One region of the Pseudomaricurvus sp. ABR4_320 genome, then DNA from elsewhere that is predicted to be linked to it. Evidence: predicted binding sites of a transcription regulator. Region 1 holds the regulator's gene; each other region holds the start of a gene.
The links. Region 1 encodes PhoB, which activates phosphate uptake and scavenging genes when phosphate is short. Its sites were predicted from a motif close to TGTCATAAANNTGTAACA; they were not measured.
Positions count from the first base shown of each region.

Region 2: ACXAFR_RS02260 (esterase-like activity of phytase family protein) is a predicted target of PhoB. The motif match lies at 8,425-8,442, and genes of this name have one in related genera.
Region 3: olsF (bifunctional ornithine lipid synthase OlsF) is a predicted target of PhoB. The motif match lies at 8,180-8,197, and genes of this name have one in related genera.

Region 1 is NZ_JBSWVF010000006.1:216,522-227,421, forward strand. Features, by position in the region: gene ahpC (alkyl hydroperoxide reductase subunit C) at 51-620, opposite strand; gene ACXAFR_RS14380 (hydrogen peroxide-inducible genes activator) at 755-1,681, shown strand; gene ACXAFR_RS14385 (hypothetical protein) at 1,796-1,936, shown strand; gene ACXAFR_RS14390 (dicarboxylate/amino acid:cation symporter) at 1,994-3,310, opposite strand; gene ACXAFR_RS14395 (HU family DNA-binding protein) at 3,344-3,622, opposite strand; gene ubiA (4-hydroxybenzoate octaprenyltransferase) at 3,800-4,669, shown strand; gene phoB (phosphate regulon transcriptional regulator PhoB) at 4,772-5,476, shown strand; gene phoR (phosphate regulon sensor histidine kinase PhoR) at 5,478-6,845, shown strand; gene ACXAFR_RS14415 (RidA family protein) at 6,875-7,258, opposite strand; gene spoT (bifunctional GTP diphosphokinase/guanosine-3',5'-bis pyrophosphate 3'-pyrophosphohydrolase) at 7,273-9,390, opposite strand; gene rpoZ (DNA-directed RNA polymerase subunit omega) at 9,464-9,721, opposite strand; gene gmk (guanylate kinase) at 9,887-10,513, opposite strand; gene ACXAFR_RS14435 (alpha/beta fold hydrolase) at 10,778-10,900, shown strand, end outside.
Region 2 is NZ_JBSWVF010000001.1:516,862-527,761, forward strand. Features, by position in the region: gene ACXAFR_RS02220 (hybrid sensor histidine kinase/response regulator) at 1-1,791, shown strand, start outside; gene ACXAFR_RS02225 (response regulator) at 1,769-2,692, shown strand; gene ACXAFR_RS02230 (general secretion pathway protein GspB) at 2,724-3,323, opposite strand; gene ACXAFR_RS02235 (ExeA family protein) at 3,323-5,092, opposite strand; gene ACXAFR_RS02240 (hypothetical protein) at 5,329-5,703, opposite strand; gene msrP (protein-methionine-sulfoxide reductase catalytic subunit MsrP) at 6,019-7,029, shown strand; gene ACXAFR_RS02250 (protein-methionine-sulfoxide reductase heme-binding subunit MsrQ) at 7,034-7,759, shown strand; gene ACXAFR_RS02255 (MarC family protein) at 7,687-8,355, opposite strand; gene ACXAFR_RS02260 (esterase-like activity of phytase family protein) at 8,568-10,823, shown strand.
Region 3 is NZ_JBSWVF010000010.1:65,483-76,382, reverse strand. Features, by position in the region: gene ACXAFR_RS18875 (sensor domain-containing phosphodiesterase) at 1-1,567, shown strand, start outside; gene ACXAFR_RS18870 (DUF6436 domain-containing protein) at 1,628-2,236, shown strand; gene ACXAFR_RS18865 (methyl-accepting chemotaxis protein) at 2,251-3,756, shown strand; gene serB (phosphoserine phosphatase SerB) at 3,766-4,977, opposite strand; gene ACXAFR_RS18855 (hypothetical protein) at 5,220-6,380, shown strand; gene olsF (bifunctional ornithine lipid synthase OlsF) at 6,387-8,114, opposite strand; gene ACXAFR_RS18845 (PepSY domain-containing protein) at 8,311-8,601, shown strand; gene ACXAFR_RS18840 (cytochrome b/b6 domain-containing protein) at 8,607-9,098, shown strand; gene ACXAFR_RS18835 (YkvA family protein) at 9,122-9,556, opposite strand; gene ACXAFR_RS18830 (mechanosensitive ion channel family protein) at 9,658-10,500, opposite strand; gene smrA (DNA endonuclease SmrA) at 10,662-10,900, opposite strand, start outside.

The sequences.
Region 1 (10,900 bases):
CCTAACTTCCGGACAGGAGCCGTAGCGGCTCCCGAACTTCAGACCAGTTTTTAGATTTTGCCGACGAGATCCAGGCTTGGAGTCAGAGTCGCTTGACCTTCTTCCCAAGCTGCAGGACATACTTCGCCATCATGAGTAGCGACGTACTGAGCTGCTTTGACCTTGCGCAACATATCTTTCGCAGAGCGGCCGATACCCAAGTCGTGGATTTCAGCAACTTTGATGATGCCATCTGGGTCAGCCAGGAAAGTACCGCGCAGTGCCAGACCATCTTCTTCAATCATAACGCCGAAGCCACGAGTGATACGGCCAGTAGGATCGCCGATCATTGGGTACTTGATCTTGCCAATGGCTTCAGATGTGTCGTGCCAAGCTTTGTGAGTGAAATGAGTGTCAGTAGATACAGAGTAGACTTCGACGCCCAGTTTTTGGAATTCGTCATAGAACTTGGCCATATCTTCCAGTTCGGTAGGACATACGAAAGTGAAGTCCGCCGGATAGAAGATGAAAATAGACCACTTGCCCTTTACGTCGTCAGTGGTGACAGTAACGAATTCACCGTCTTTGAACGCTTCCGCTTTAAATTCAGGGATTGGGCTGTTAATAATCGCCATTTCAATATCTCCATTAAATTGGTCTGAAAAAATCGTTTTACTGTCTGCTCTTAAGCAGTGGAGCCATAATAAGGGACTTGATACTTCTGTTAAAGTGAATTTAAATTTATCTATCAATCTATTTTTTAGAACGTAAACAAGTGATTACATTAAAACAATTGACCTATGCCCTGGCGGTTGAGAAGACCAAACATTTTAAAAAGGCGGCTGATGAGAGTTCTGTATCCCAGTCGGCACTCAGTACAGCCATTGCTGAGTTGGAAAATCAGTTGGGGTTCCAGATTTTTGAAAGAGATAACAAGCGAGTCTTGATTACCTCCGCTGGAGAGCGGTTTTTGGAACGAGCCCGCGACATCAAGTTGCGGGTAGACGATCTTTATTTGTTCTCGAGAGCGGAGCGAGAGCCGCTTTCCTTCCCGATGTCATTGGGTGTGATTCCCACAATTGGGCCTTACTTGTTACCCAAGGTTCTGCCGGAAGTTCGCCGCTGTTATCCCGATCTGGAGATGCGTATTGTAGAAGATCAAAGCCATGTGCTGGTGGAGAAGGTGAGGTCTGGGGAGTTGGATACCGCGGTTCTTGCGTTACCCTACGGCTTGTCCGGATTACACGCTTTTGAGTTCTGGCAGGAAAACTTCCTTTTAGTCACGTATCCAGACAGCGAACTGGCTGAGTACAAGCGTCTTTCCAGTGATGTCTTGCAAGACCAGCCCCTACTGATGTTGCAAGACGGCCACTGTCTGAAAGACCATGCTCTTGCTGCGTGTAAGTTTCAGCCGGCAGGCGTTAACCGTTCTCTCTCAGGTGCCAGTTTGTACACATTATTGCAAATGGTGGCTGGAGGATTGGGGTCAACCTTTGTACCTGAAATGGCTGTGGACCAGCTGACAGGTGGTAGTCAGGAATTCCGATTGATCGAATTGGCAGAACCTGGCCCCCACCGCAAAATAGCGCTAATTTCGCGTCTGAACTATGCGGGCGCAAATGATCTGATTCTTCTTGGGAAGCTTTTTCGACAACAGCTGGCGCTGACACTTTCTCCGGCTGCCGGCGAAAATAGCGAATAAGTAAAGGGTTGAAGTTCTGAAAAACTGATCATGTTCTTCTGTTTTTAAAGCTGTTGTCGATCGCAGAAGGGATATACATTTCTTTTACCTATTAACCAAGTCGAGGAAATTGAAATGCGCTATATCAGAAAGGTCATGAAAGAGTCCATGTTAATCCAGTGGATTGCGGGTCCAAAGGCGATGCCAATCGTCTGCAACTTCAACGATAATTATTATGGTGATCAAGTCTGTCAGGCAGCAGCGGCCAGAGACTGATGATCGGGAGATCCCTGAGTCCAGGGACCCCCTCTGTGAGCCTCGATGGATGTTACGTCAGTAGAGGCTCTTATCTCTGCCGTGTTCGGTTGGATGCAAGTCACTATCTGCAACCAGTGGCGCTTCGGTTTCGTATACTGCGCGGTTCCACGCTTTTTCGCTTTTGGCGACCATGACGGAGACCATGGAATCGCCGGCGAGGTTAACCGCAGTGCGCATCATATCCAAAAGCCGATCAACACCGATAATCAAGGCGATACCTTCAACCGGTAGACCCACTTGCTGCAGCACCATCGCCAGAGTAATCAGCCCTACACCCGGTACACCCGCCGTTCCTACCGACGCCAGAGTCGCCGTTAAAATGACCATCAGATACCCGGTCAGACTGATGTCAATTTGGTATGCCTGAGAAATAAACGCCGTCGCCACCCCCTGCATGATTGCCGTACCATCCATATTGATGGTTGCGCCGAGCGGCACGGTAAAAGAGGCGATACGTTTGTCGACACCCAGCTTTTCCTCGGCGACTCGCATGGTGACCGGTAAGGTGGCACTGCTGGAAGATGTACTGAAGCCAAAGGCGAGTACAGGTTTGATCTGCCGGAAGAAGGCTTTCACGCTGACTCGTGCCAGTGCTTTCAGGAACAGAGAATAGACACCGAAACAGTGCAGGAAGAGCGCAGCAACGACGGTGCCAAAGTAGAGACTCAGCTCCAAAATGGCACTGGCGCCTAGACCGGCAAATAATTTGGCCAACAGACAAAAGACCCCGTAAGGGGCGAGATTCATCAGGAAATTCACCATATTCATGATGACTTCGTTGATGTCTTCAAACCAACTGCGAATCCGTTCCCCGGATTTGCCGGCGTGAGCGACGGCGACGCCGGTCAGCAAGGCAAAGACAATAACTTGCAGCATATTGCCTTCAGCCATTGCCTCGAAGGGGTTGCTAGGAAAAATATTTACGATAACTTGCTTGAGTGATGGAGCGTCTCCCGCTTCAAAGGTGGTGGCTTCGCCAAGTCCGATTCCTGTGCCTGGTTGAATGACCGTACCAAGAAACAGAGCGATGGAAATAGCGATCGCTGTGGTGCACAGGTACAGCCCCAGAGTTTTGCCCGCCATGGCACCCATGCGGGAATTAGCACCCAGGCCACTGGCACCGCAGACCAGAGATACAAACACCAGGGGTACAACCAACAGTTTCAGGGATTTAACAAAAATTTGTCCGACGCCATCGAACAACCCCATGACCAGGAATTCATTCAGCCAACCACCCAATCCCTGCTCGGCTCCGCCGAACAGAACATTCAGTAGGATGCCGACGATTACGCCGGCCAGCATGGCAATTAATATTCGGGATGTCAGACTCATTCAAACGGCTCTTGGGGTTATCAATTATTGAATTCAGGTGGGATTGACTGCGTCTTTGAGGGCTTTCCCTGGCTTAAAGACGACAGATGTGGAGGCTGGTATTGCGATACTTTCTCCCGTTGAGGGACTGCGACCGGTGCGGGCAGCTCGCTCTCGAGTTGAAAAGCTGCCAAAACCTACCAGAGTTACGGAGTCTTTGCGACTCAGAGCGCTGGTTATTTCTTCTAAAATGGCAAACACCACATCTGAGGCTTTGGTGGTGCTTAGGTCGGTCCGGTCGGCTACCGCGTTTACAATATCACTTTTGTGCATAACTGCTCCCGTAAAGTTTCGGCTTTTGTTATTGTTCGCAGACTTTAATCAATTGCTGTCCTCAGGATAAAGCGTAATTGGCAAAAATTCCGCATCTATCCTTGATCTGTCGCAGCATTGACCCGTAGAAACTCCCGATAACATTCCATCATTATGAAAAATCTGGCCTCGGCTCACATGGAAACTCCATCTCCCGGTTGGCGCGACTATTGGCAATTGATGCGTTTTGATCGACCGATCGGCACATTGTTGTTGCTGTGGCCGACACTCTGGTCTTTGTGGATTGCTGGTTCAGGGCATCCTGATCCCGTGTTGATCGTCATTTTTGTTGTCGGTGTCACGCTTATGCGAGCTGCGGGTTGCGTTATCAATGACTACGCCGATCGCAATTTTGACGGCGCGGTCGAGCGGACCCAGCACAGGCCCATGGCCCAGAAACGAGTCAGCCCGCGACAGGCATTGAGCTTGTTTACGATTCTGGTACTGATCTCTTTCATTCTGGTGCTGTTTACGAATGTTCTAACGATTGCTTTGTCAGTTCCAGCTCTGTTGTTGGCGGCTTGTTACCCGTTTGCAAAACGTCACACACATTTACCCCAATTGGTACTCGGAGCGGCCTTCTCCTGGGGAATTCCCATGGCCTTTGCGGCCCAGAGAGGCTACCTCGACAGCGCCATCTGGTTGTTATTCGTTGCGGCGGTTATCTGGACGGTAATCTACGATACTTTCTATGCCATGGTAGATCGTGAGGATGATCTAAAAATCGGCATTAAGTCGACCGCCATTTTATTTGGTGAGGCGGATCGCGCTATCACAGCTATTTTGCAAGTGCTGTTTATATTTGCCATGAAGCTGGTCGGAGAACGCTTTGATCTGGGTTGGATCTACGAATCGAGCCTGGTGGTCGTTCTCGCTTTGTTTGTTTATCAGCAGTATCTAATACAGTTTCGTGAGCGCAAGGCGTGTTTCACTGCATTTCTCAACAATAATTGGGTGGGTGGCGTCATATTTGCCGGAATCCTTGCTGACTTTTACTGGCTCTGGTGAAACAGTCTTTGCCGTCATGCAATACCTGACTTAAAGTTGTAACAAAAATTTAATCAAAAGGTTATTTAATGGCGGCAACTTATTTTTACAGAGGCAGGAAACATGCCCCAGAAAACCATTCTGGTTGTTGACGACGAAGCCCCAATTCGTGACATGTTGCGGGTCGCACTGGAAATGGCAGACTACCATTGTCTGGAGGCCGCTGATGCACAATCAGCACACAGCATTATTGTTGATCGTAAGCCGGATTTGATCCTTTTGGATTGGATGCTACCAGGTACCAGTGGTATTGAGTTGGCGCGTCGATTGCGTCGCGAAGAGGTCACCTCTGCAATTCCAGTCATCATGCTGACTGCCAAAAGCGATGAGGACAACAAAGTTCAGGGCCTTGAAGTTGGTGCCGATGATTACATCACCAAGCCCTTTTCCCCCAGAGAGCTTGTCGCTCGTCTGAAAGCAGTACTGAGGCGTACCGACCAGACTGAAGCGGTCCCGATCAGTGTGGAAGGTCTGGTGCTCGACCCAATCAGCCATCGGGTCACCATCAATGAAGAACCGGTGCAGATGGGGCCGACAGAATATCGTTTATTGGAATTTTTTCTTACGCATCAGGAACGGGTGTACACTCGCAGCCAATTGCTGGACCATGTCTGGGGTGGCAATGTGTATGTTGAAGAGCGTACGGTTGATGTACATATTCGCCGGTTGCGCAAAGCTCTGCAGCTGGATGATCACGACCGGTTTGTACAAACGGTACGTGGCGCCGGTTACCGCTTTTCGTTGAAAGTTGCTGCAAAAGAAACCTGATTTGGACGCTGGACCTCGTATTACACCGATTCACAATACCTCATCCGAACCGGGCAGTAGTGAGCGCAGCCTGGGTAAGGGCATCGCCAGTGAAGTCACACGGCTGATTTTACTGTTCACGCTCTGCTTGTTGTTCGGACTTGCCTCGGGTTACCTACTCAGCTCCTTATTTCTGGGGATGCTGGTTTACTTTATCTGGACGCTCTGGAATCTACGTAATCTGCACCATTGGTTGATTGATCGTGCGTCGGGGCGGCAGCCTCAAGCCAGTGGGCTATGGGATGATATCTTTTATCTCATTGCCAAATTACGCCGCGAGCAGCAAAGAGAACGTCTGCAACTTTTGGCAACAATTGAGCGAGTACAGCGCACCGCCGCAGCCCTGCCCGATGGTGTTATCCTGCTCAGTAACAACGATACGATTGAATGGTTTAACGAGACCGCGCGGCAAATGCTAGGTTTGCGTCGTCCAGATACTGGCAGTCCACTGTTAAACTTTATCCGTCATCCTGAATTTGTCCGCTATATGCACGCCGGGGATTTCGTTGAGCCCATTGATATGCCGTCTCCAAATTCAAACGGTGCTCGGCTGCAATATCAGGTAACGCGGTTTGGTAAAGGTGAGACATTGGTGGTCGTGCGGGATATCTCCCGTATCTTTAAGTTGGAACAAATGCGCAAAGACTTTGTTGCCAATGTGTCTCATGAATTGCGTACCCCTCTGACAGTGATTCGAGGTTACGTCGGGACGCTCGCCATGAGTCCGGATATGCCCGAAAAATGGGCGAAGGCGGTCGATCAAATGGACGGTCAGTGCACGCGCATGACCAATCTTATTCAGGATCTGATCGAGCTTTCTAAACTGGAAACCAATGAAAGTCTTCCGCGTCATCGATCTGTTCCTCTGACGCCGATGTTGGAGCAGATTATTGCCGATGCAACACTCCTGTCAGCTGACAAAAACCATGAATTTCGCTACAAATGCAATGAAGATATTGTACTTTTGGGGAATGAAAAAGAGCTGCAAAGTGCGTTTTCAAATCTGGTTTTTAATGCGGTCAAATACACTCCGGCAGAGAGCGAAATTACCGTAACCGTGCGCAAGCATCCCCAAGGGCTTATGGTAATGATCAAAGATCGCGGTGATGGTATTGATCCGGTCCATTTGCCCCGGCTTACGGAGCGCTTTTATCGCGTCGACGACAGTCGTGCGACGTCAACGGGAGGTACCGGATTGGGCCTGGCCATCGTTAAGCACGTGCTCTTACGTCATGGCGGTCGTTTGAATATCCGTAGTCGCAAGGGGAAAGGGTCTACGTTTACCTGTATTTTTCCGGTTCAGAAGATTGTCGAGCAGGTTACAGAATAAAGAGTACCTGCTCAGTAGCGTGAGCCGGTTTAGATGACCATAATGGCGTCAGCTTCAATTTGCGCCGCTTTTGGAAGCTCTTTAATGCCGACGGCTGCACGAGCGGGATAAGGCTCTTCGAAATATTGGCCCATCACTTCGTTAACCAGTGGGAAGTTTGACAGGTCCTGCATAAAGATCGTCAGTTTCACGATGTCTTTCAGATCGCCGCCGGCTGCGTTGCAGACCGCCTGCAAATTTTTGAAGACTTGGTGTGCTTGTTCAACAAAATCGTCAGATACCATTTCCATGGTTTCCGGAACTAATGGAATTTGTCCGGAAATATAGGTGGTATTGTTGACCTTTACGGCTTGAGAATAGGTGCCGATTGCCGCTGGAGCATTCGGGGTGCTGATGATGGCCTTGTTGGTCATAATGGTCTTCCAAGTTAGCTTTTACTACGAATAATGCGAATCACAGAGGGAACAGATCTCAGCCTCCGCATAATGGTGGCCAAGTGAACACGATTGGCGACCCCCAGAGTAAACTTGATCACACTGTTGTGTGCGTCGCGCTCATCAACGTTTACCTGTTCGATATTACCTTTGAGTTCTGCGATACGCGTCGCCAGAGATGCAATAATGCCTCTTTCTGACTCAACTTCAACCCGGATTTCTGCCAGAAATTCCCCGCTAATATCCGGAGCCCAGCGCACGCTGCTGATTTTTTCCGGATTGTCTCGTACATCGGCGATATTGCGGCAGGTGTCTCTGTGGATCACCAATCCCTTGCCAGCACTGACATGGCCAATAATCGGATCGCCGGGTATGGGGCGGCAGCAGCGGGCAAAGTTAATGACGAGGCCCTCAGCATTGCTGATGACCAGCGGCGCATAAATGCTAGCGCCTCGGGTTTCCGTTTCGCTGGTATCGACCAGAAGATTGGATAAGGCGTGGGAATTTCGATTGCCAAGGCCAATCTCCTCTAATATCGCGTCTAGCGAGGGCGCGCCGGCCGCGGCGATCAGTTCCTCGATCTGGTCATCGGTCAGTTTGTTAAAGTCGAGACCAATTTCGTGCAGTGAACGGGAAAACAACCGTTTACCCAGCTCGATCGATTCATGATGGCGCTGATTTTTTAGGAAATGGCGAATCGCGCTGCGAGCCTTGCCTGAGGTGACAAAATTCAACCAGGACGGGTTTGGCTGGGCGCCAGGAGAGGTGAGTATTTTGACCTTTTGGCCGCTTTGTAAGACCTGAGAAAGGGGAGCCAATCGATCATTGATACGACAGGCCACGCAATGGTTGCCAATGTCTGTGTGCACGGCATAAGCAAAATCCACCGGTGTCGCGCTGGCGGGCAACTCCACAATTTCACCTTTAGGGGTGAAAACATAGACTTCGTCTGGAAACAGGTCGATTTTTACGTTTTCAATAAATTCGAGAGAATCTCCCGCTCGCTGTTGCATCTCCAGCAGACCCTGGATCCATTGACGGGCTCTGGCACGACTGCCAGACGCGACTTCTTCACTGCCATCAGATTTGTACAGCCAGTGAGCGGCAATGCCTGAATTCGCCATTTCATCCATTTCTTTGGTGCGAATCTGCACCTCGATAGGGACACCATGCATGCCAACCAAAACCGTGTGCAGTGATTGGTAGCCATTGGCTTTTGGGATGGCAATGTAGTCTTTAAATTCTCGAATGACAGGCTTGTACAGATTGTGAACTGCGCCGAGCACCCGGTAACAAGTGTCTACATTTTCGACAACGATTCGAAATGCATAGACATCCATGATCTCTTTGAAAGATTTCTTTTTGGCGCGCATCTTTTGATAGATGCTGTAGAGGTGCTTTTCTCGTCCGATGACCAGGGCGCTGATATTTTCCCTTTCTAATCGAAACTCGATCGCATTCTGAATTTTCTCTACCAGTTCTTTGCGATTGCCTCTTGCCGCTTTGAGTGCAGTTTGTAAGCGCTCACTTCTTAGTGGATGCATCGCCGCAAAACCGCGATTCTCTAGCTCAAGACGGAGATTGTTCATGCCCAGTCTTTGGGCAATAGGTGCGTAGATCTCTAAGGTTTCTTTCGCGATGCGGCGTCGCTTTGCTGGAGCAAGGCTACCCAGGGTGCGCATATTGTGAAGTCGATCAGCGAGCTTCACCAAGATGACTCGAATGTCCTTGGCCATCGCCAAAGCCATTTTCTGAAAATTCTCTGCCTGCTTCTGGGCCTGGTCTTCAAACTCAAATTGGGTGAGCTTACTGACTCCATCTACCAGCTCTGCAACGGATTCACCAAACTGCTCCGTCAGGGCCTCTTTACTGATGTTGGTGTCTTCAATAACGTCGTGCAGCATGGCGGCCATCAGGCTCTGATGGTCCATGTGCATACCTGCCAGGATATTGGCTACTTCCAGGGGATGGCTTACATAAGGTTCGCCACTACGCCTTTTCTGGCCTTCATGGGCCTGTTCGGCATAGTAGTAGGCGCGTTTGACGCGATTGATCTGCTGGGAATCCAGATAGGAAGAAAGCCGGTGGCTGAGGGATTCCAGTGTTTGCATCAGTTGGGTTTACGGTGGCACTGGCTGCGCCGGGTTGTGGATCCCCGATGCCCGGCGCGTCGGTGCCAGCCGATTACATCTCCAGGGCAGAGTTGTCGATCAGCATATCGTTGAATGATTCAGGCTCTTCTTTTTGAGTCAGGATGCTGGCGTCGATGAGACCTTCTTCAATCTCACGCAGCGCAAGTACGGTAGGTTTGTCATTTTCAATTGGGACCATTGGATCTTTGCCGCCGGTGGCGATCTGTCGGGCGCGTTTGCTGCCAACCAATACCAGTTCAAAACGGTTGGCTACGTGGTCGAGACAATCTTCAACGGTAATTCTTGCCATAAGAAAATGCTTCCAGATAAAAAGGTTAATCTACCCACGAAAATCTTTGGAACGCCTTGCAGACGGAGACACTTAATCGTCAGAATTTCCGGGTTTAGTCAGTGAATTTTCAATAATTCGCCAACACATGCTCATATTTTAGGAAAAGCTTGTCAGTCTATCTATTTAGTTAGGTCTGGACAAGAGATTTTCAAGGAGTGTTTTGTTGAGGCGTTGCTGCGCGGCCAGTTCCAGACGCTGACTGCGCAAAATCGACTGTAAGTCCAGGACCGCTTCACTAAAAACATCATTGATAACCAGGAAATGGGCTTCGCCAAAGTGGGACATTTCACTGATGGCTTCTTCCATGCGAGCCGCAATGATAGAAGAGTCGTCCTGTCCTCGGCCGGTGAGTCGTGTTTCAAGCGATTGCAGCGACGGCGGCAGAATAAAGATGCTAATGGTATCGGGCAGTTGCGAACGAACCTGCTGAGCACCTTGCCAATCGATTTCGAGAATAACGTCTTCGCCGTTGTCCAGGTGTTCGTTAACCCAGTGTGTCGAGGTGCCGTAGCAGTTGCCGAAGACTTCGGCGTGCTCCAGGAAATCGCCGGATTCAACCATCGTGGCGAATTGCTCGGCGTCGACAAAATGATAATTGACGCCGTCCGTCTCGCCGGGTCTTTTTGGTCTGGTGGTGTGGGAGACAGAGACCCTCACATTTGACATGGATTCCACCACAGCATTTACCAAGCTGGTTTTGCCTGCCCCTGAGGGGGCTGAAACGGTATATAACGTGCCGCGATTTTGCATAGATTTCCGACGATCGGGCGACGGGATCCTTTTGAGAGTCCATCGCACGGCTGATTTTTTGGGGTCGCGTAGTGTAAATGAATATAGCGGAGATTGCGCCCCATTAGGCAAACTATGACGAAAAAATGATCAGTCTTTGCTCAATTCTTTTAGCAGCGATACTGGAGGATCGGGTTGTCGCGATTTTGTGCGTCTTTATCTCGACAAGAACACCCGTTATGGTGCGCCAAAGATGTTACAGGCTCTGATGTTTTTGGTGATGGAATGACTACACGTACGACGAACCTTTTACTGGTTCCCGGTTTTATGCTCGATGGGGCCATGTGGGATGCGTTGGAAGCCTTCTTGCCGGCAAGCTGGATACTGACCCGGGCAAGCTTGCAAGGC
Region 2 (10,900 bases), on a different contig from region 1:
AGATTTTTGCACTTGTTTACGCCTCGCCACGCGGCGGCCATTGCCCGCTCCCGGGCACTGAGGTTTGGCGCCATCTTCGCAGCCATCGCCCTGGTGACAGGTGGCTTTCTAACGCTTATCTACTATCAATTGGCCAGCAACCACAGTGACAGCCAGCTGTCTTTGGTGAACCAGACCCTGTGGACCGTGTTCTACATCGTTTTGGTTATCGCCGGTGTCATTGCCTGGTTGTTTTTACTCGCCCACGAAAGCCGGGTCGTTGCACAGCAGGAATCCACCCGTCAAACTCAGTTACTGATGGGGGAAATTGACGCCCACCGAGAAACCGATCTGGCACTTCAGCAAGCCAAAGAAGCCGCCGAAAGAGCCAACGCTGCCAAGAGCCGCTACCTGTCCGGCATCACCCATGAACTGCGCACGCCTCTACAGGCCATTCTTGGATACGCTCAACTGCTACAAAACCGCGACGACGTGCAACCGGGCCAGTCTCGAGCACTAACCATTATTCGCAACAGCGGTGAACACCTCGTTGATCTGATCGAAGGCTTGTTGGAAATTTCTAAAATTGAAGCCGGGCGCCTGGACATTTACCGCAACACGGTGAACATCGGCGAGTTACTGCATCAACTGGTGGAGTTTTTTTCGGATCAGGCTCACGGGAAAGGCCTCGAATTCACCTTTCATCAACACACCCCACTACCCGATTATGTTGCAGCAGATGAACGCCGCGTTCGCCAGATTCTGACGAATCTACTGAGCAACGCGGTAAAATATACAGTATCTGGCAAAGTCGACTTCCACGTTCGCTACCGCTTTCAGGTCGCAGAATTTATCGTTGAAGACACCGGCATCGGTATTGCGAAGGAAGACATTGAACGCATTTTGAGACCGTTTGAACGCGTACGTACGGCTGACGCCCCCGCCGTCGCCGGGACCGGACTGGGTCTCACCATCGTCAAATTGCTCACGGACGTTCTCGGCGGCAACTTGCAAATCACGAGTGAGCCTGGCCAGGGCAGTCGCTTCCAGGTTTCTCTTATGCTCAGCAGCATCCATCAGCCTCCGGCCGTCGACACACAATCTCGATCCATCATCGGCTACCATGGCAAACGTCGTGAAGTGCTGGTGGTCGATGATGAGCCAGTGCATCGCGGATTAGTAACAGAAATTCTGACCCCATTGGGTTTTATCGTGATCGAAGCCAAAGACCCGCAGGAATGTTTGCAATGGATGACAAAAAGCGTTCCCGACCTCTGCCTACTGGACGTCAATATGCCCGGTATGAGCGGCCTGGATCTCGCCAGTCAATTGCGCCATCAGGGATACTCATCACCGATTTTGATGCTGTCTGCCAATGCGACGGAAACCCATGTTGGAGAAGCGCGCAGCGTCGAGCACAATGGCTATATGACCAAGCCGTTCCGCAATCAGGCCTTTATCGCCAAAATTGGCGAGTTGCTCAAATTGACCTGGGTCTACACCCCCACACGGCCCCAAAAGGTTGAACCCACCCAGAACCAACAGGAATTGATCAGCCCCTCCAGCAAAACTACATCCACTCCGGCGAGCCTTGGTCTCCCAACTCAGAAGGGAAACAATACACTGCTCACAGAACTGAAAGAGAAAGCCGCCATTGGCCACAAACGCGGTTTTCTGGCGGTGCTGGACCAGATTCAGGCGACCGGAAACACAGGTTCGCTCGATGTCGAGAGCCTGCGCGACATGGCCGCAGCCATGCGATTTGACCACATTCAGGAAGTGCTCAACGATGCCCCCAACCAACATGGATAAACAACGCCAGGATCTGGTCTTGGTCGCCGACGACTCGCCCGATGCGCTCAGCCTCATCAATGATACGCTTGAGCAAGCCGGGATCGATGTTCTGGTCGCATTAGAGGGGCAGCAAGCGCTGAACATCGCCAAACGAATGCCCCCCGATATTATTCTTCTCGACGCTATGATGCCGAAAATGGACGGTTTCGAAACCTGTCGGGAGCTCAAGCGCGACCCAGCCCTAGCCGACATTCCCGTCATCTTTATGACCGGCCTTACAGACACTCAGGACTTGGTGCGAGCCTTTGATGCTGGCGGTGTCGACTATCTCACCAAACCCGTAAAGCCCGATGAATTGCTGGCGCGCATGCGGGTGCATTTACAAAACGCACGGCTCACCGCCAGCGCCCGCACCGCCCACGACTCGATCGGCCAGCCACTGTTAACGGTCGACGCAGAAGGAGATTTACTGTGGGCAACGCCACAGGCAAACCGCTGGTTACAAACCCTTGGCGCGGCTTTTTCCTGGCGAGAATCCGGGCTCACGGCTCCCATTGCCCAGTGGCTGGCAAGAGAGCCACTGCCACGGCAGAAGCTGTCCCTGCGAACAGCCGACAAGGCATTTACTGTCGTTATGGTCGAAGCACGCCAGATGCGAAGCGAATATCTGTTGCGATTGGTTCAAGAATCCGAGGTACGGGAAGACGAACGTTTACGGGAGCAATTGGGACTAACGGTCAGAGAGGCAGAGGTTTTGATGTGGATATCCCGCGGCAAAACCAACCGGGAAATCGCCACGATACTGTCTATAAGCCCCAGAACCGTTAACAAACACCTGGAGCAGGTTTTTCAAAAAATCGGTGTGGAAAATCGCACTGCAGCCGCCAGTAAAGCTCTGGCCATCATCGGCAGCATGTAACCCCACCGATAAGGTAATGCGAATCTGTCTGTTATCCCGGCCAGTTCTGCATGGCAGCCAGTCGAAAACGACGCCCCTGCCAATTAACGACGACACTTTCTGGCAGAACGTCTTCAATCTTTAGCTCTGCAGAGAGGCGATCACCGCTGTACAGTTTGCGACCATTTATGATCACAAAACCGCGGCTGGTTGTACCGGAGAAAATATGGGCGGAGTAATCCAACGGCGGAAGGCCCTCTTGAGCAGAGGTGGGCAACTCTGTCAAAAACGGCAATTCATCGTTCGAGAGATTCGCATTGGCGGCACTAAATGAATTATCAGCCGCAGGAGCCATAGCCACCTGGGCTGGGGTCTGAGCTGTCGCCTGAACTTGCTGTGCTGGAGCCGCAGCCACCGGAGCGGCCTCAGCGGTTTGATGACCGGCAGATACTGTCACATCCAAACGACTGACCAGTAGCACAGCAATTGTCAACAACCAGCAGGCGACCACGGCCGCAATAAGTACCAGGCGACGGGACTTGCGTTCAACCGGCGCAGCAACGACACCGTGGCGAGACTGCAAGGTCGGTAGTTTTTGCCGTTCTACCCGCTCACTTTCGGATTTGTTTAGGGCATCAAGAATGTACGACATCAGGGGTCTTCCTGGTAGATGTCCGCCAAAGCGGCGGTGTTGTCGCTAATACCGTCTCCAATTTCACGCAATGGGTCATCCAGGCCCAAAGCCACATTCAGGCGCAGCAGAGTTTTCAACCCGACGACACCATCCTGTTGTAATCCCTCAACTCTCTGAAACTCTCGAACTTGCTGCTGCAATTGAGAAGAGTAGACCTCTCCCGACGGCAATACAAGATCGTCGTTCAGCTCCATAAAAACATCCGCCAGCCAACTGACCATTGGCGAACGCTCACCGGCAACCAACGAGTTACCGCGATATCCTTCCGGTGGATGCCAGATAAATTGAAAATCTCCCGTCCACCAACGGCCCAACGAGATTAACGGAATCTCCAGGCGGCGCTCTTTATTGGCGAGCATCGCCAGATGATCAGACATCCCCACCAGAGCGACGTAACGCTCTCTTCCATCGAAGTCCAGAGAGAGCACTGCCGGTCGACCGTAACTGCGAAAATCTGACCAATTGCGCACGGATTCCCGTTCACAGCGCATGCTCAGCGCACCTATCTCGGCACAAGGATCCGAAAATTTTAACTGGTAGCGCCCGCGCATCTTCAGTAGCTGATTGATCGCCCCTTCGCGCGTTTCGTAGCTTACCGCCAGCAGGCGATCAGTATCGGCAATTTCAATCTCTTCAGCGGCAGCGACCACATCGCGCTGCTCCGCCTCAGAAACCTCCTGCAACGATGAGGTTTCCACTTCATTAAGAGGCGAACGCTTGCCTGATTCTTGTTGGGGTGGTTGCGCAGGTGCGGCCTCGACCACCTCCTCTCCCCGCGAGGGATTCGACGAAAACAGCCCCGCCAACAATGGCCACTGCCATATTAGTATTCCGAAAAGCAACATTGCCGCGATGGCACCGCTCTGCCAGTGTTTTAATGGCCAGCGCCAAGTGCTTTTGCCAGGTAAATCCTGCTCGTCGCGAATTTCTGAAATGGCACTTTCAAACAGGCTGCCATCCAGATGGGTACGATTCTGAGCGTATGCTCCCAACAGCATGCGGTCGCACACAACGTTGATCAATCGAGGGACACCGCCAGAAAACTGGTGAATGCGGGCGATGAGCTTGTCACTGAAGAGCTCAATGCCTCCCGCCTGTCCGGCAGTTTGTAAACGGTGACGAATGTAGTCTGCCGTTTCCTGTTGATTCAGAGGTTCGATATGAAATCTTGCTGTAATCCGCTGGGACAACTGCCGCAATCGAGGTTGACGCAACAGCTCACGCAACTCCGGCTGGCCGATAAAAATGATCTGCAGCAACTTGCGGGAATTGGTTTCCAGATTGGTTAGCAGACGAATCTGCTCCAGCACCTCAAACTCGAGCAGCTGTGCCTCATCAATCAACAGGACGGTGTTGCGACCCCGGGCGTGATTCATCAGCAGGAAATGGTAAAGAGCTTCTGTCAAACCCTTTGTTGTAGCCTGCTCCTGGGTATACTCGATGCTCAGTTCATCACAAACGGTCGCCAGCAATTCCTGGCTGTTCATCAATGGATTGAGTACGAATGCCACGTCGACTTCGTCAGGTATTTGCTCAAGAAAGCAGCGACACACGGTGGTTTTGCCGGTTCCGACTTCACCGGTCAACAGGACGAAACCGCCTCCGACACCGACCCCGTACAGCAAATGCGCCAGGGCTTCCCGGTGCCGCGGACTCATATATAGGTAATTGGGGTTCGGAGCGATGGAGAAAGGCGCTTCCTTCAGTCCGAAATATTCGGCATACATAGTGGAGTTAGTTCAACAAGCCTTGTTTATTGGGGAGCAGTGACAGTTTGCAGCCTCATGCTGACGTCAATGTGAATTATGCATGAAGCCTGCCTATAAGGACAATGACAGGACTGTCACAAGCCGCTTTTATGACTTCACAACAGATACATTAGGAACAAAAAAACAGGGACGTCATCGGTTGGCGCCCCCGTTTACAGTATAGATAAATTTACAACAGCGTGTTTTTCAGTACTTTAGCCTGGATTCGCTTCCTTATAGGCGCGCACCTGGGCATTGAAATCTTCTGCCATGCCTTTCTCAGCATTAACTGCGTCATTGTAGGCTTTGATACCACTTTCGTAGGCTTTTAAAGCTTCCGCTTTGTCTTCATCAGCACCGTCTTTCACGGTTTTTTCCGCGGCTGTGAACTTTTGTTCCAAGCAGGTCATATAGTCAGCGTTTTCTGCTTGGAAGGCCTTCATGGATTTTTGACCTTCAAGCATCTGCTCCATGGAAGCCTTGCCACCCTCGGGCATCTCGGGCATATCCGGCTGCGTACAATCGGCCAGTGTAAATCCACTGAATCCCACGGTACCGGTGACGGCCAGAGCCTTTAAAAGTGAAGTCATTGGCTTCTTCTTCATTGTGTATTTCCTCCCAGAAAAGGTACATCGCCTAATGGTTATGTGTCATCGAATGGTCAGTCCATCTGACAGCAGTTCGAATAAAAGGTTGTATTTTTACGCCATCGCTGGCCTGCAAGGCCTCGCCACAAGAAAATTTTTCCATGTAGGTAAGGTTTGTCAGGCTGCGCGGGTCTTGTAAGGTGACAGCAATTTACGCCGCGGCATCGAATTCAGCACCTTAGTCGCTAGAAAGTCAACCTGGGGCCAGCTTGTCACGTAAACTTGAGATATCGTAGCAGGCACACAGGAGCCTTTGTCATGCTGATCCGACGCCCTAAACCCTGGCAACTGCCAGAATCTGAGACCACGGCGGAATCGACCTACCATAATCGCCGGCAGTTGCTACGCAATCTAGGCTATATCGGATTGGGAACTCTGCTGGCGCGCCCGGCCTCCGCGGGTCTACTGGATCTATTCGGTAAAGAGAAAGCAGCGAGCCCATTCTCACAGCGGGCACTGACGTTCTCTGAAAGCTCGGATTTCCAGGCGGCAGATCCTCTGACAAAAGAAGCAACCGTTCTGAGCTACAACAATTTCTACGAGTTTGGCACCGCTAAATCTGATCCTGTCGAAAACGCTCAATCGTTCAAGGTCGACCCCTGGCAGCTGACCATTGATGGAGAAGTGGAAAACCCGGTAACGCTCAGTTACGACGACATCTACGGTCAGTCTTTGGAGCAGCGCATTTACCGCCTGCGCTGTGTGGAAGCTTGGTCGATGGTCATTCCCTGGGTGGGATTCCCTCTGGCCAGCTTGCTCGCAAAAGCCAAACCCTTATCCAGCGCCCGCTATGTTGCCATGCAGACACTCAATGACCCAGACCAGATGCCGGGGGTGAAAAGCCGGTTTCTGGGTGGTGGAATTTCCTTCCCCTATGTCGAAGGTCTGCGCATGGACGAGGCCCAACACCCCCTCACCTTTATGGCGGTCGGAGTGTACGGTAAAACACTCCCCCCACAAAACGGTGCCCCACTGAGATTAGTGGTGCCCTGGAAATACGGCTTTAAGAGCATTAAATCCATCGTCAAAATCTCACTGGTTCGCGAACAACCGCCGACAACCTGGAACCTTGCTGCGGCAAACGAGTATGGATTCTATGCCAACGTCAATCCCGAAGTAGACCACCCCCGCTGGAGCCAGGGCAGTGAGCGTCGCATCGTCGGTGGCGGAATCGGCAGTGATAAGCGCATTCCAACCCAAGCCTTCAACGGCTATGGCGAGGAGGTTGCGCAACTTTATAAGGGTATGGATCTGACGCGCCAGTTTTAACTCGATGATCAAACCCCGTATGTTTCAACCGAATCCCAAACTGTATCTGTGGTTGCGTATCGCACTGCACGTCATCTGCCTATGGATACTGATCTCTTTGTTCTACCGCGCTTTCACGAATCAGTTGGGTGGCGATCCCGTCAAAGCACTGATCCACGCCACTGGCCTCGATGCACTGCGCTTGTTACTGCTATCGCTTCTTGTGGCACCCATGGCCCGTTGGTTGCGGCAGAGCCGGCTGACATCACTAAGGCGCCCCTTGGGTCTGTACAGTTTCTTTTTTGCGGTCGCGCATTTTGGCAGCTATCTGGCCTTTGATCTTCAATTTGACTGGGCGCTCATCGGTGAAGAATTGACCAGCCGCCCCTACATCATCGTAGGCCTGCTAGCACTGGTGATTCTCCTGATTCTGGCGGTCACCTCCATCCCAAAGATTGTCAGACGCTTGGCAAGACGCTGGAAACCACTGCACAGACTTGTTTTTGTTGCAGCGTTTCTTGGCTGCCTGCACTTTCTGTGGTCAGTGAAATCAGCGATCGGCGAACCGTTGATCTACCTCATTTTCGCCGTCGCTCTTACCGCCACCCGGCTACCTGAGTGGCGACGTTTAGCCCGGCAAAAACGTCAACGGCAGGCCAAACGGCCCCCACCCCAAACTCATACCGAAGAGGATTCCACGGCGGGCGCCGTCAAACCACCCTCGGGCACGGCGCTGTCGAGACCAAAATAAATTTGCAGGCCAGCCAGTACGGCGTTGACGGCAACTGCGGCGAGGATCAGCCCCATGACCCGACTCACGACACTGGCGCCAGACTGCCCAATAATTTTCAGCAGGCGGCTAGCGAGTAGCATCAATACCAGAGTGATGAGGAGAACAACAAGGATCACCACCACCGTCATACTCTGATGAACAAACGAAAAGCGGTGATTGTCTGTGAGCAACACTGCGGCCGTCATCGCCCCAGGCGACGCGATCGATGGAATAGCCAAAGGATATACGGCGGTCTGCATGCCTTTTTCCACCAGATGTAATTCCTCCTCCGGTTTACCCTCACCAAAAATCATGGTCAACGCAAAGAGAAACAACACCAGTCCTCCAGCGATCTGAAACGCCGGTAAAGGAATTTCCAACGCATCGAGCAAATACTCACCTGCAACCGCGAAAAACAGCAGCACAGCTCCGGCAATGGTGATTGCCTTAAAAGCAATTTTACGCACCAAGACAGGATCGGAATAACCTGCCGTTACCGCAAGGAATACGGGTAGCGTCCCGATGGGATCGATTACCGACCAAAGTAAAACGAATTGTTTGAGTAGATCTGTCATTCAGTACGCTATCTCATCATAAAATATAAAAATTATAGAGCAGTATGCCGTTCCCTTACGGCAATTCGCTGTCACCAATTTGTCACTTTGCTATGTGACACTTCCCACCACGGTGCGCCAGCACCGATAACATAGCGGACACTGCTATATCGACAGCATGCTACCGCTAGACCAATCAAACAGGAATTGATGATTTTCGTGGGAACCCAATTATGATTCGACGCTTTTTCCGTCCTCTACAACGCAAACGTCTCGCCTGCGCTATCGGTATGACACTGGGTGCATTGACCTTTCAAGCAGAAGCAGGCAACGCTTCCAACACCCAATACTTCAACCATCTGGCCACGTTTGACGTGATGGCAGAAAATGGCTCTGGCGTCGCAGAAATCATAGATGTATCCGCAGATGGTACACAACTGGCTTATACCGACGCTGAAAATGGTGCAGTCGGCTTTATCAATATTCGCCACCCTGCCAACCCCAGAGGCCAAGGCAGTGTCGAATTGGGAGGTGAACCAACCAGTCTCGTTATCAAAGGACCCTGGGTCATTATCGGGGTGAATACGTCAGAGAGTTTTACCAATCCTTCCGGCAAGCTGGTGGTCATCAACCGCTTTAATCAAAATATTATTGCAGAACATGCCCTCGCCGGTCAGCCAGACTCTCTCGCCTTATCGCCCGACAAAAAGCGCGTTGCCATCGTACTCGAAAACGAACGCGACGAAGATTACAACGGCGGGTTGCTGCCCCAGTATCCGACAGGTGGACTCGTTTCAGTCCTGCTTAAAGGGGCTCCCAACCAGTGGCAGCTGAACACCATTGATCTCAGTGACGTTGCTGCAGCAGCGCCTTTCGGCGATGACCTGGAGCCAGAATACGTCGACATCAATGCAGACAACGAAGCCGTCGTTTCGTTTCAGGAAAACAACTACTTCGCCATCGTCGACATGATTTCAGGATCGGTGCTTAATCATTTTCCGGCCGGCGAGGTTACCCTAAAGAACGTCGATACTGAAGAAGAGGATCTGATCCATTTCGATTCCACCATCACTAAGCGTCGCGAGCCGGATGCGGTTTCCTGGATCGACTGCGACACCTTTGCGTCAGCCAACGAAGGTGATTACGAAGATGCCAATGGTGAAGAAGGCGGCAGCCGCAGCTTCACCCTGTTCAATCAGGACGGCACCGTTGAGTATGAGTCTGCCGAATCCTTTGAACACCTGATCGCCAAAGTCGGACAGTACAATGAAAGCCGTTCAGAAAATAAAGGCGTAGAGCCAGAGGCCGTCGAATTTGGACAGTACGGAAAGTCCAAGCTGTTATTTGTCGGCTCAGAGAGATCCAATATGGTTGGCGTTTACGACGTCAAAAATTCCAGCAAACCGAAATTACGTCAAATTCTGCCAACGGGTATCGCCCCAGAAGGTTTGAAAGCCATTCCGCAAAAAAACCTTTTTGTTGCCGCCACGGAAACCGAAGTTGCCGACGATGGTATTCCAACCATGGTCAACATCTATCGGTACGGTGCCAAGCAAGCTCGCTACCCGATGATTGAATCTGTTGAAGATACATCCGGCAATCCGATTCCCTGGGTCGCGCTTTCAGGTCTTGCGGGTGACCCCGTCGACAACAGTACCGTTTACGCGGTCAGCGATTCTTTTCTGGCCAGCGGCTTTATCTACACCATCGACGTCAGCCAAAAGCCCGCACAAATTACAGACCGTATTGAAGTGACCGGTGCCAGTTTCGATCTCGATCTGGAAGGTATCGCCGTGGGTAAGGACGGCAGTTTTTGGGTCGCCAGTGAAGGCGACGCGGAAGATCGCCCCAACGCAATCTTGAAAGTCGCAGCCAACGGCTCGGTACTTGAAGAAATCTTCTTGCCTGACGCACTGGAAGCCAATGCCCGTAGCAACGGCTTTGAAGGCGTTGCGGTGACAGGCAAGCCAGGAAAAGAAGTGTTATATGCCGCTATTCAACGTGCCTGGCCAGACGCCGGCGATGAGGATGGTGTCGAAACCAAGTTGGGTCGCTACGATGTTGCCAGTGGTGAATGGACATTCGTCCACTATCCTCTTGAAGCCGAAACTGAGGGCGGTTGGATTGGCCTCAGCGATCTGACCCTGCTCCCCAATGGCAAATTTGCGGTAATCGAACGCGACAAAGGTTGGGGAGAATCGACCGGCCCCGTTGCCGGTTTAAAATCCGTCTTCCAAGTCAATCTGACCAAGGCCGATTTTCGTTCTTTAAGCGACAGTCGCGGACTGGTTACGCTGAAAAAACATCTCCTGGTAGATGCTTTGCCAACCATGCAAAAGCGCAGCGTTTGGACGGCGGAAAAACTAGAAGGATTTGCTGTAACCCGTAATGGTAAAACCTGGCTTGCTACCGATAACGATGGTGTCGATGACGCGACGGGTGAAACCCTGTTTTTCTCTCTGGGCAACATCCACAAATTGTGCAAGTAAACCAACGCTAACCCCCGACAAGATCACCGGCCTCGCGCCGGTGATCTCAGTGACGATGCGACTAAACTCCATGCAGT
Region 3 (10,900 bases), on a different contig from region 1:
TCACGAAGACGGCGATGACATCGAATGTATGCCCCTTATTGACATGATCGCTGACGATGATCAGGATCGAGTCAAGCAGTTCTTTAAGGACATGGGCATTCCCGATGACGAAGATACGACGGAGACCTTGAGCTTTACCGGTGTCGATGCCAACGGCGGCCCTTGCGAGATCGAAGCCGATGTCTGTCGCGGCACCTATGATGAGGAAACCTGCCTACAGTTGCGATTGACGACAACCGGCTCGGCCAACGATGCCGGAGTTGCCAAAGAACTCAAAAAAGTACGCGACAAAGACGAACTAACCGGCTTGTATAATCGCCACTATTTTAACGAGAAGCTGGAAAAAGAGCTGTCTTCCAACCTAAACAGTCAGAGCGCCAGCATTCTGTACTTCATTGAGATAGACAGTCTCTTCGACACCTTGCAACCAAAGCTCGGGCTGCGTCGCGCCGATCGAGTCGTCACCAAAGTTGGTGAGTTTTTGCGGCAGCGTTGCGGCGACGGAGAAACGCTTGCGCATTTCTCCGATAATACATTTACGATGATCAGCCCGGAACCGAAAGCTGATGTTGCGCTTGAGCGTTCATCCAAGCTTTGTCAGGAGTTGGAAAAACACATCATCGATATCGACAGCCAATCGGTTCAGGTAACGGCCTCTATCGGCCTCGTCGTCATCAATGAAACCGCAGGGTCCGCCGACGAAATACTCGATCATGCAAAAGAGGCCGTGGTTGCCTTGCGGGAGTCGAAGTCCGGTGGCAACGGCTGCAAGCTGTTTGAACCCAAGCTGCCCGAGGACGAAGCTCAACGTCAAAAAACTCGCCAACTGATCGAAAACGCGCTGGAAAAAGATCGGTTTCAACTGCTTTTTCAACCCATTATCAGTCTGCGAGGTTCTGAAGACGAGCACTATGAAATCCTTCTGCGCCTGCTCGACGACAATGATCACCTACTCGCCCCCGGTCAATTCATGGATTGCGCCGAAGAAATTGAAGCCCTGTGTAAAATTGACCGCTGGGTTATTCTAAATACCATCAAAACTGTTGCCGAACACAATAAAACAGGCAATCAATCGCGAGTATTAATTAATTTAAGCGAGCAATCTGTCTGCGACGAATCCCTAGTGGGATGGGTCAAAGTAGCTCTTGAAGCGGCAGACGTAAAACCTGAAACGCTAATTTTCCAAGTTGACGAGCTTAGTATTTCGAACCAGCTGCTTGCGGCGCAAAAATTCTTTCAAAGCATTGGAGAAGTTGGCTGTCAGACCTCGATTTGCAACTTCGGCTGCTCACTCAATCCGTTTTTGAATTTCAACCATGTCTCTCCGACTTACGTCAAAATTCATGGCTCATTTACGCTTGATATTCAGAACAATAACGAAAGTCCGGAAGTACTCACCAACATCATCAAACAGCTGTTGGAAGAAAATAAGATTACCATTGTGCCATTTGTGGAAAATGCCAGTGTCCTTTCTTCCCTCTGGCAAACAGGTGTTCACTATATTCAAGGACATTATCTGCAAGCACCAACCGAATCCATGAGCTACGATTTCAATATGGAAGGATAAGCTCGGGCGCAGACTCTTTCGACAATCTCCGCTTCTGCCCCGGTAGAGTGAGAGTGGACAATGCGCTGCAACACCGCCAGTCTAGCCTCTCGTCGCAAGGCGATATTGATCACCGCCACCATTATGGGCTGGGTGGCGGTTGTGCGCGCCACATTCTGGTGGCTCCATTGGCAGCATTTAAAACCGTTCCTCGACCAAGCCGCTCTGTTCAACGGCGAAGACTTTTCCGCCGAATTGCAGTCCGCCATCACAAGCCTAGAGGATAGTTCAGGGCAACCTATTACTCTGATCCACTTTTGGCAACCTGACTGCCCCTGCAATCAATTTAACTGGCCCCATCTGCAGGAGATCTATACTCACTACAAAGCATCTGGAGTCCGATTTATGGCCCTTAGCTTTGGAGATGCGGCCAACTTCCCTATTCCAGAATTTGCACAACTTGCCGCCAACCATATTACCAGGGTTCCAGCGACCCCTGCTGTCGCCGTACTCAACAGCGATGGTGAACTCGCTTATTTTGGTCCCTACGCAACCGGACTGCTCTGCAGTTTGGGGGAAGGATTTGCAGAAAGGGTGATCGATGAATTACAGAAGGGATTTTCGCCTGTAAACATCAATACAACTGGTGTGGGTTGCTTTTGCCAAACACCACACTCAGCGTCCTTGTAGCCGAGGAAGACACTATGTCAAATCATTCGCTGGCTCAGTCGTACAACAGCAAAGCGGACAACTTGATGATCGTGATCATGAGCGGTCTCTTTGTTTACAGCCTGGCGTTAGCAACCATGTATCAAACCTGGATGATGGCAATCATCATCGGTGGAGCGAGCCTGGCTGCAACAATCGCCATCTGCAAGATGGCTCCGGGAACACTCGTGAGCCGCTGCGTTGTCGCCGCCGCATTTATGATCATGTGCGCCCTACACATCGACCAAACCCGGGGCATGATCGAAGCACACTTTGGCATATTCGCCCTCTTGGCGATGTTGCTTTACTATCGCGACTGGCGCCCCATTATCGTCGCCGCCGCCGTCATCGCCGTTCACCATTTGCTCTTTTTTTCTTTGCAAAATTCCGGCAGCAATGTCTGGGTAATCGGCAATACTGAACGGGGTTGGGGCATCATTTTTATGCATGCTGGCTATGTCATAGCCGAGACTGCAGCCCTCGTTCTCATTGCCATGAATTTAGCCATGAATGCTCGTCAGTCTGAAGAGCTGCAGGAAACTGTCAGCCGGCTCGTCGACGGTAATCGAGTGCACCTGGATGTACGTTGCAAAGATACAACAGGAAAAGCGACACAAGCGTTTAATCAGTTTCTGGAAGTGATCGAAAACCTTGTTACACAAGTCACTGATACCAGTCAGAACCTGCAAAGCAATAATTCGAAAATGAGCTCAGCTACGGGTGCTGTTAATACCGATATTCAAAAGCAGCAAGCGGAAATCCAAGCCATGGCGTCGGCGTTTGTACAATTAACAGCCGCGACAGAAGAAATCGCCCGACACACTTCCGCAACGGCCAGCAATGCCAGCAGTGCGACGGATAGCGCTCGCGAAGGTCGCGACTGTAGCCAAACGACCCGTCACGGCATTCAACAACTGGCCGAACAACTGACCGAAACATCAAACGCAGTTGGGCAACTCGCTCAGGAAACGGATAGTATTGGCTCCGTCCTTGAGGTCATTCGAGGGATCGCCGAACAGACCAATCTTCTCGCCTTGAATGCAGCCATCGAGGCTGCCCGAGCCGGAGAACAAGGGCGCGGCTTTGCCGTCGTCGCCGACGAGGTTCGCACACTGGCCTCTCGTACCCAGAATTCCACCCAGGAAATTCAGGCTATGATTGAGCGCTTGCAACAAGGCAGTAATCGCACCGTTAGCGCTATGCAGGTGAGCCAGGAAACCGTCCAAACCTGCATTGAAAACACCAATCGCACGTCTGACTTGCTGGAAGGAATCGTTGCAGCCGTCTCTACAATCGCTGATACCAGTCAATCTATCGCCAGCAGCACCACGGAACAACATGCGACTGTGGAAGAAGTCAGTCGCAACAGTAGCCGCATCAAAGAACTGGGCGACGCAAATGTCAGACAATTGCAGCTAGCAATGCAGGCGGTTAAAGCCCTGAGCGACTCCGCAGGAAATCTGCAAAGTCAACTCAGTAGAATACAAACAGGAGGTTATTAACGGGGCGGGTTATTCCGTTTCCGTTGCGAAATCCGAGTCAGAAAATCCAAGCAAATAGAGAACGGCATCCAGGCCGAGCGTAGAAATTGAAAATCGCGCCGATTCGCGGACGATAGGCTTGGCCTTAAACGCTACCCCTACCCCTGCCAATCCGAGCATTGGCAGATCGTTGGCACCGTCACCAACCGCCACAACCTGCTCCAACGTCAGTCCGTAGCGCTCCGCCAGCATTTGTAAAAGTGCTGCCTTTCTCGAGCCGTCAACAACATCACCAACGACTCGGCCAGTAACCTGTCCATCGACGATTTCAAGCTCATTGGCATAGACCTCGTCGATGCCTAATTTCGCTTGCAGAATACGGGCAAAATAATTAAATCCGCCGGAAAGAATAGCGGTTTTGTAACCGTGCTGGCGGAGTGTACGGATTAAGATAGCGGCCCCCTCCGTCAGGGGTATTCGTTCAGCAATACCGGCCAATACAGATTCATCTAGACCTTGCAATAGCGCCATACGCTTGGCGAAACTCTGCTTAAAATCCAACTCACCACGCATGGCGGCCTCAGTGATCGCCACCACTTGGTCACCAACCCCAGCCGCCTTGGCAAGCTCATCAATGACTTCCACTTGAATCAACGTAGAGTCCATATCAAAGCATACAAGTCGTCGACTGGTGCGCAGAGCATCATTTTTCTGGACGGCAATATCACAATGATGTTGCTGCGCTAATACCAAACACTCTTTACGTAAGCTATCGAGATCAGCGACCACACCATGAATTTGGATCTGGACAGCACCTCGCTGGCAGCTTGCTGACGGCAGTGAGGAAAGCTGTCGAGTCGTGACAATATTAAGTCCCTTGGATTCAACAAGATCTATAACGGCAGCGAGTTGCTCAGTACCAACCTGCGGTGCCATCACCGTCATCAAATAAGAGGTCTCCAATCGCTCCTGAGCTTTCCACTCCTCATAGTCGGCGGCGGCTACCGGCTGACTATGAATCACCAATTGACAGTCAGGCATGGATTCGCGCAAGGCTCTTTGTAATTCGTGGTCATTGAGCGGAGCTCTGCAACCCGCCAGCAGCGTCAGTGAGGTATGTTGATGCCGATCAGATTGAGAAATATCCAATACGCGGGCATCAACTTTCGCCAAATGACGACAGATGTTCGCCATAACCCCCGGACGAGACTCCCCTGCGACCTTGATCAGAACAAAATCCATCACGACTCCTATAAATTGCAGATCCGTATATCGATAAGGAGGCGGAAGATACCACAAACCACACTTCAGCCCCAGCGCCTGCCACCGACGGCACTTTGCCACCAGTGAATAATTCATTTACTCTGACGGTGAGAATTGTCATATCCCACTGGTTATGTCTGTCACGTTGATCTGTACTCTGTCTCTCTCAGCTAACTCTGCACGACATTGGTCTGCAAGTGCCTTACAGGGTTATCGCCGTAATGACTAAAACAGCGCCAGACGAAAAGCGAGACCCGCCCGAAGACCGGCTCATCACAAAGCCACTGTTTCTCATCAGCTTGACCGCCTCCCTGGTACTCACCATAAGCGCCCTACTGTTTGTCACTCAACATAGATCCCTGGTTTCACAGCTTTATCAACTTTACGGAGATGCTCTAGCCAAAATTGCAGCACATCAGGCCAGAGACGCCACACTAAACCATGATTTGGTTAGCCTTCAGCTCACCGTCAGAGACGCCACGAACAATCCCGCGGTAAGTGGCGCAGCGATCTACGATGTAACCAATCAACTGTTAGTCCAAGCCGGAGACATTAAAAACAGGAGCGCCTCTCAGAGAAGCTCGATTCGGCGCTACCGCGCCGCTATCGTCTGGCAGGAAAGTACTGCCGGGTACGTCGAAGTTCTGCTCGATACACAAGGGAGCTGGCAAATCACACCCGAGAGATGGCTATTGTGGCCGCTCGGAGGATTTGGGGTACTGCTCATTTTCAGCATTGTATCCCATCGTTTTCAACGCTCTCGCCGAAAAGCTGCAGCATTATCGGAAGCACCAACTGATAATGCTGAAATCACAGTGAGTGATCATTGCATCACCGTTGTATTGACGCTATTCAACCAAACAGCAACGCAACAGAGCTCCGACTCGAACTGGCAGGGACAATTGCAAAGTTTAGAAATGCACCTTCAAGAAATAAATGCGATCTACGCCGGCAGGGTGCTTCGAACAAACGATACTCACATCCACCTCCGCATAGAATCAAACAATGGTGAAACCGACGATTCTCTGATTGAAAGGGCTTTGTGCTCAGCCCGACTACTGCAGCTACTGCTGAGTTCAACATCCAGCGATCATCATTTACAGGTTTCTGCTGGCTTGCTCTATCACGCCAGACCAAAACGACTGGAGGAATTTAGGCAGCATGAGAATCAGACGGCTGACATTGCTGACTGGCTATTAAAGAAAGCAGACGAAATAATCATGTTTGCGCCGGGGACATTAGACCGCCAAATGATTTCCAGCAAATGCAAATTCGCTCTTTCACAGGATTCTGAGGACTGGTTAGCCATCAACGAACTTTCATTTAACTTAGAAAAACTTCTGGCGTCCCAAGTTCGCCAAATCATAGATATTGAGCAATAACCTACGTTAAGACGACACACCAATATATCGCTGGCGCTTGTTATCCTTCATCAACGTCAGGTCGGCGAGAAACAAGCCATCCAAACAATCTGAAAAGTCTGGATCCACACTGAATGCCAACAGCTGAAATCCACCCGGTTTAAATAGTGCAGCATACTGTCTAAACAGAACCGGAACTCGCTCATCAGCCCCATTAAATACTTGCTGCAGTTGATTGAAGGCTTCATCTGAGGAAAGGCCCTGATAAATCGCCTCCAGATATTCAAGTCGATCTTGCGGAATCAGGTAAGCATTTCGTGCAGTTGCCAACCGTTCCTTTGCACCATAATACTGTTTGTAAAAATACACTAAATGCTCAGTCAAAGAGCGATCCAATCTGGCGCTGATTGTAACTGGCCCTAAAAGATAGCGAATGTGTGACTGTTGGCGCAGCAAAGAACCAATGCCCTGCCACAGATAATCCAAACTGTTGCGGCCCATATATTCAGCAGCGACAAAACTGCGCCCAAGCTCAAGACACTGGCTCAACAAGGGTGTCATAGCGCTTTCAAAATGAAACAGCGTACGCGTATATATCTCTGCCGGGCCGACATAACCAGACTTCTGTAGTGCGGCAATATCCCCTAGCCGATAAGCACCGGCAAGACTCAGAGCTGACTGATCCCACAGTAATAAATGCTGATAATGCTGATCAAAACGATCCAAATCTCGGCGCGCGCCAGTCCCCTCTCCAACTTTGCGAAAGGTTACTTCACGGAGACGCCCGATCTCTCTCAATGTTGAGGGGCTTTGGTGATAATCGGTCAACAATATCCGTTTACCGTCACGAGTCTCTCCCAAGCTGTGCATCTTCGGCAATTCCTGCAAAAGATCTCTACGGTCTTCAGGATGCGCGATGGTTTTTTCGGTTTCGAAGAAGGGCCGTGCCTGCTTACCCGCCAATTTATACAGGTGTTTACGTATACGTTTGATCAGTGCACGATCCGTCAGCGACGGCGTCACTAAAGAACTGACAGGGATAGGTGCGCCAACATGAAAGCGAATTGTTGCCGAGCGCTTGTTAAACATTTCCTTTGCCAACAGAGCCGTCCCCAATGGCTTGTACAACATTGACGCGCTGTAAAACCAAAGCGAGTTCTTCGCTCGAATAAAAACCGGTAATGTCGGCGCACCAGCCCGACGCGCCAACTTGAGAAATCCTGGACGCCAACGGGTATCTTTTACACCGGAAGGTCTAGCCCTTGAAACCTCTCCAGCAGGAAAGATGATCAAGGCGCGCTCCTGCTCTAGATCATCCAGTGCATTTCGGAATGTTCGCACACTGCCCGATTGCCCCATATTGTCTGCGGCGACGAACAATGGCCGCAATTCACTGAAGTTCATCAACATATCGTTGGCGACAATTTTTACATCCCGCCGAACTTCATACACCATGCGCAGAATTGCCAGTCCGTCTAAGGAGCCGATGGGGTGATTCGCGATGATGACCACCCTGCCCTGCGACGGAATATTTTCTTTATCTCGTTTGGAAACGATATAGCTGAAATTGAAATAGTCGAAAACAGAATCAATAAACGCTACGGGATCCAGCCCGCGATGTTCCTCGAGAAAGCAATTTATTTCTCTTTCATGAATCAACTTTCGCAGAAAGGAAAACGTGGGCTTTTGAATAATTTGGGGCTGTTGGCGCAATGCGGGAAATTTCTCGCAAACGGCTTGCTCTATATTAATCATGACAATGACCGCAGTATGAACTCTCGCAAAAGTACGATAGCCAGATGACAGCGGGGTGAAGAAACGATGGCAGCTTGATGACAGAATGACACGTAACGCATTGTTATACAGATGATAATCTATCGCATTCCCATAGCCAGTTTGGTAGGATCCTGCGTAAATAATTGTTCGTCAAATACCCTGAGGATAACGAGGCATGAAAAAGATTCTGTCATCTGTTGCGCTTGTACCAGCACTGTTTCTGGGCAATCTGGCTTGGGCTGGAGCCGACTGCCCTAAAGCGCCTAAGGAAGAGTGGATGCATGTGCTTGAAATGCAAAAAAAGATTATCAACGAATATGGATTTGCCATTAAAAAGTTTCAGACAGACGGCAATTGCTATGAAATTTACGGCTGGGGTTTAAACGAAGATAAAACTGAATTTAAAAAAATCGAGGTTTATTTCAATCCTGTTACCGGTGAAATTGTAAAACAGAAATACGACTAAGCAGCGTGATTTGGGATGGTTACATACGACTTTTCCACTGGAGCCTTGCAGCCAGTTTTCTAGCGAACTACTGGTGGCTGGAAGATGGCGACACGGCTCACGAATGGACTGGATATTTCATTCTCGCTTTGTTGAGCAGCAGGATTCTATGGGGATTTATCGGATCGCCAACAGCACGTTTCAGCCATTTTTTCCCCACCCCAAAGCGCTTGCATATGGGTGTCACAGAATTCGGCCGATTCTATACGCCGCACAAGGGACACAGCCCCCTGGGCGGACTGATGGTGATATTTTTAATTACTATGATATTGGTTACAGGGATATCGGGCTGGATGCAGGAATTAGATCGCTTTTGGGGAGAGGACTGGGTTCAACAGCTGCACGAATGGAGCGCACATATCGTTATGGCTGCCGTTGTAGTTCATGTCGCTGCAGTATTTATTATCCAGAGACGTTACCAAGTTCCTCTCATTCGCGCGATGATAAAAGGTAAGTAGAAACAGCAAAGGCGCGGCGAAATTTATACCCCTGTCGCCGCACGATTTTCTATGGTTAAACCACCATCACGCCAACGCTTAAAGTCCTCTATGTCTTTCCCAACCAAATCAATAACCAGCTTGAAGATAAACGCATCATCCAGATAACCGGAAACTGGAATAAAATCAGGCAGTGCATCAAGAGGCGCGATGAAATATAACAAGGCTCCGCAGATAGCAGCCATTGATCGCCAGGGCACCTCCCGATAGGAACCTGTCGAATAACAAACTGCCATACTGATCAGCGCACGTATATCATCCCAAAAGTCGACTAAGGATCCAGGTATATGGGACTTGAAACGCTCAATTTTATATAGCGCCTGCCGAACCAGCGCCTCCATGTCCTGACGCTGAAAGCCGATACGAAATGCATAGTAGCGCTGCTTTGCCGAAGTCTTTGCTGATTCACCAAACCCCATAACAGCTCTCGCAACCTCGCCTAGTGATAAAAGTTTCGTAATAGAACAATAACAGGATGCCTGCCTTGTCGGACTGAATTCAGACAAGGCAGGCATAGACCCTAGATGGCAACGGACTCTTCTTTTGCCACTTTGTCCACGTGCACATCCATTTGCGGGAAAGGTATTTCAATTCCCAGCTCGTCAAAGCGCAATTTGATCTTTTCGGTCAGATCACATTTAACCGGCCACCAGTTCGCCGCGTCAACCCAAGCGCGAAAAATGAAGTTTACGGAAGAATCCGCCAATTCAGACACTACGACCGCAACTTCTGGATCTTTAAGAACACGCTCATCCGCTTCAGCCAGTTCGAACAAGGTTTTCTTCACCAACGCGAGATCGGCGCTGTAACTAACTCCCACGACCAGATCTACCCGACGGGTTGGGTAGGCGTTGTAATTGACAATATTCCCGCTCCACACGGCATTGTTCGCGACTATGACCTGTTTATTATCTCCAGTCGCCAGGATAGTTGTGAAAATCGAGATTTCTTTGACAATGCCAGATGTTCCACCAGCCTCAATGAAATCGCCCGCCTTAAAGGGACGAAAGAGAATAAGTAAAACCCCAGCAGCGAAGTTTGCCAAAGCCCCTTGTAAAGCGAGGCCAATCGCCAAACCGGCAGCACCGACAACGGCCACAAATGACGCTGTTTGAACCCCTAGCTGTCCCAAAGCAGCGATGATAACAACGGTGAGTAACGCGTAGAAAACGATATTGCGGGTAAATCGAGCAACCGTCGAATCCACCTGGCGAGCCGACATTGCTTTTTCGAAGCCGTTAGCTATCGCTCGAGCGATCCACTTCCCCACATAAAAAACGAGGATGGCAAGGACAATCTTTACACCGTAGGTAATCGCCAGCTCGGGAGCCTTATCCATGATTTCCTGAATATTGAAATCCATTATTTCCCCTTAGTCATCGTGAATGTATCGTCATTAGTCATTCTGCGCCCCTGATCCCGACACGGGTTACACAGGCGATTCAGTTTAGTAAATCACGGAACAAATGCCAGTATATTGACGCCAATGATGTAAACGACAAAGGTATACGAGGAAATGGCCTATTAGGAACGTTTCTGATGGCGCTCTAAATTTTCCTGTCGCTTTTTAAGGCTTTTTTTCATTAAAAGATACGTTGCACCACTGCCGCCGTGATGACGCTGTGCAGAGTGAAACGCCAAGACCTCATCGAGTAACGGCAACCAGGAAGCCAAACAACTTTTGATAACCGCGGGATTTTTGCGGCCAGCGCCCGTGCCGTGGGTAATTAGCGCGCAGCGAATGTCCATGGCGAGACAATCCC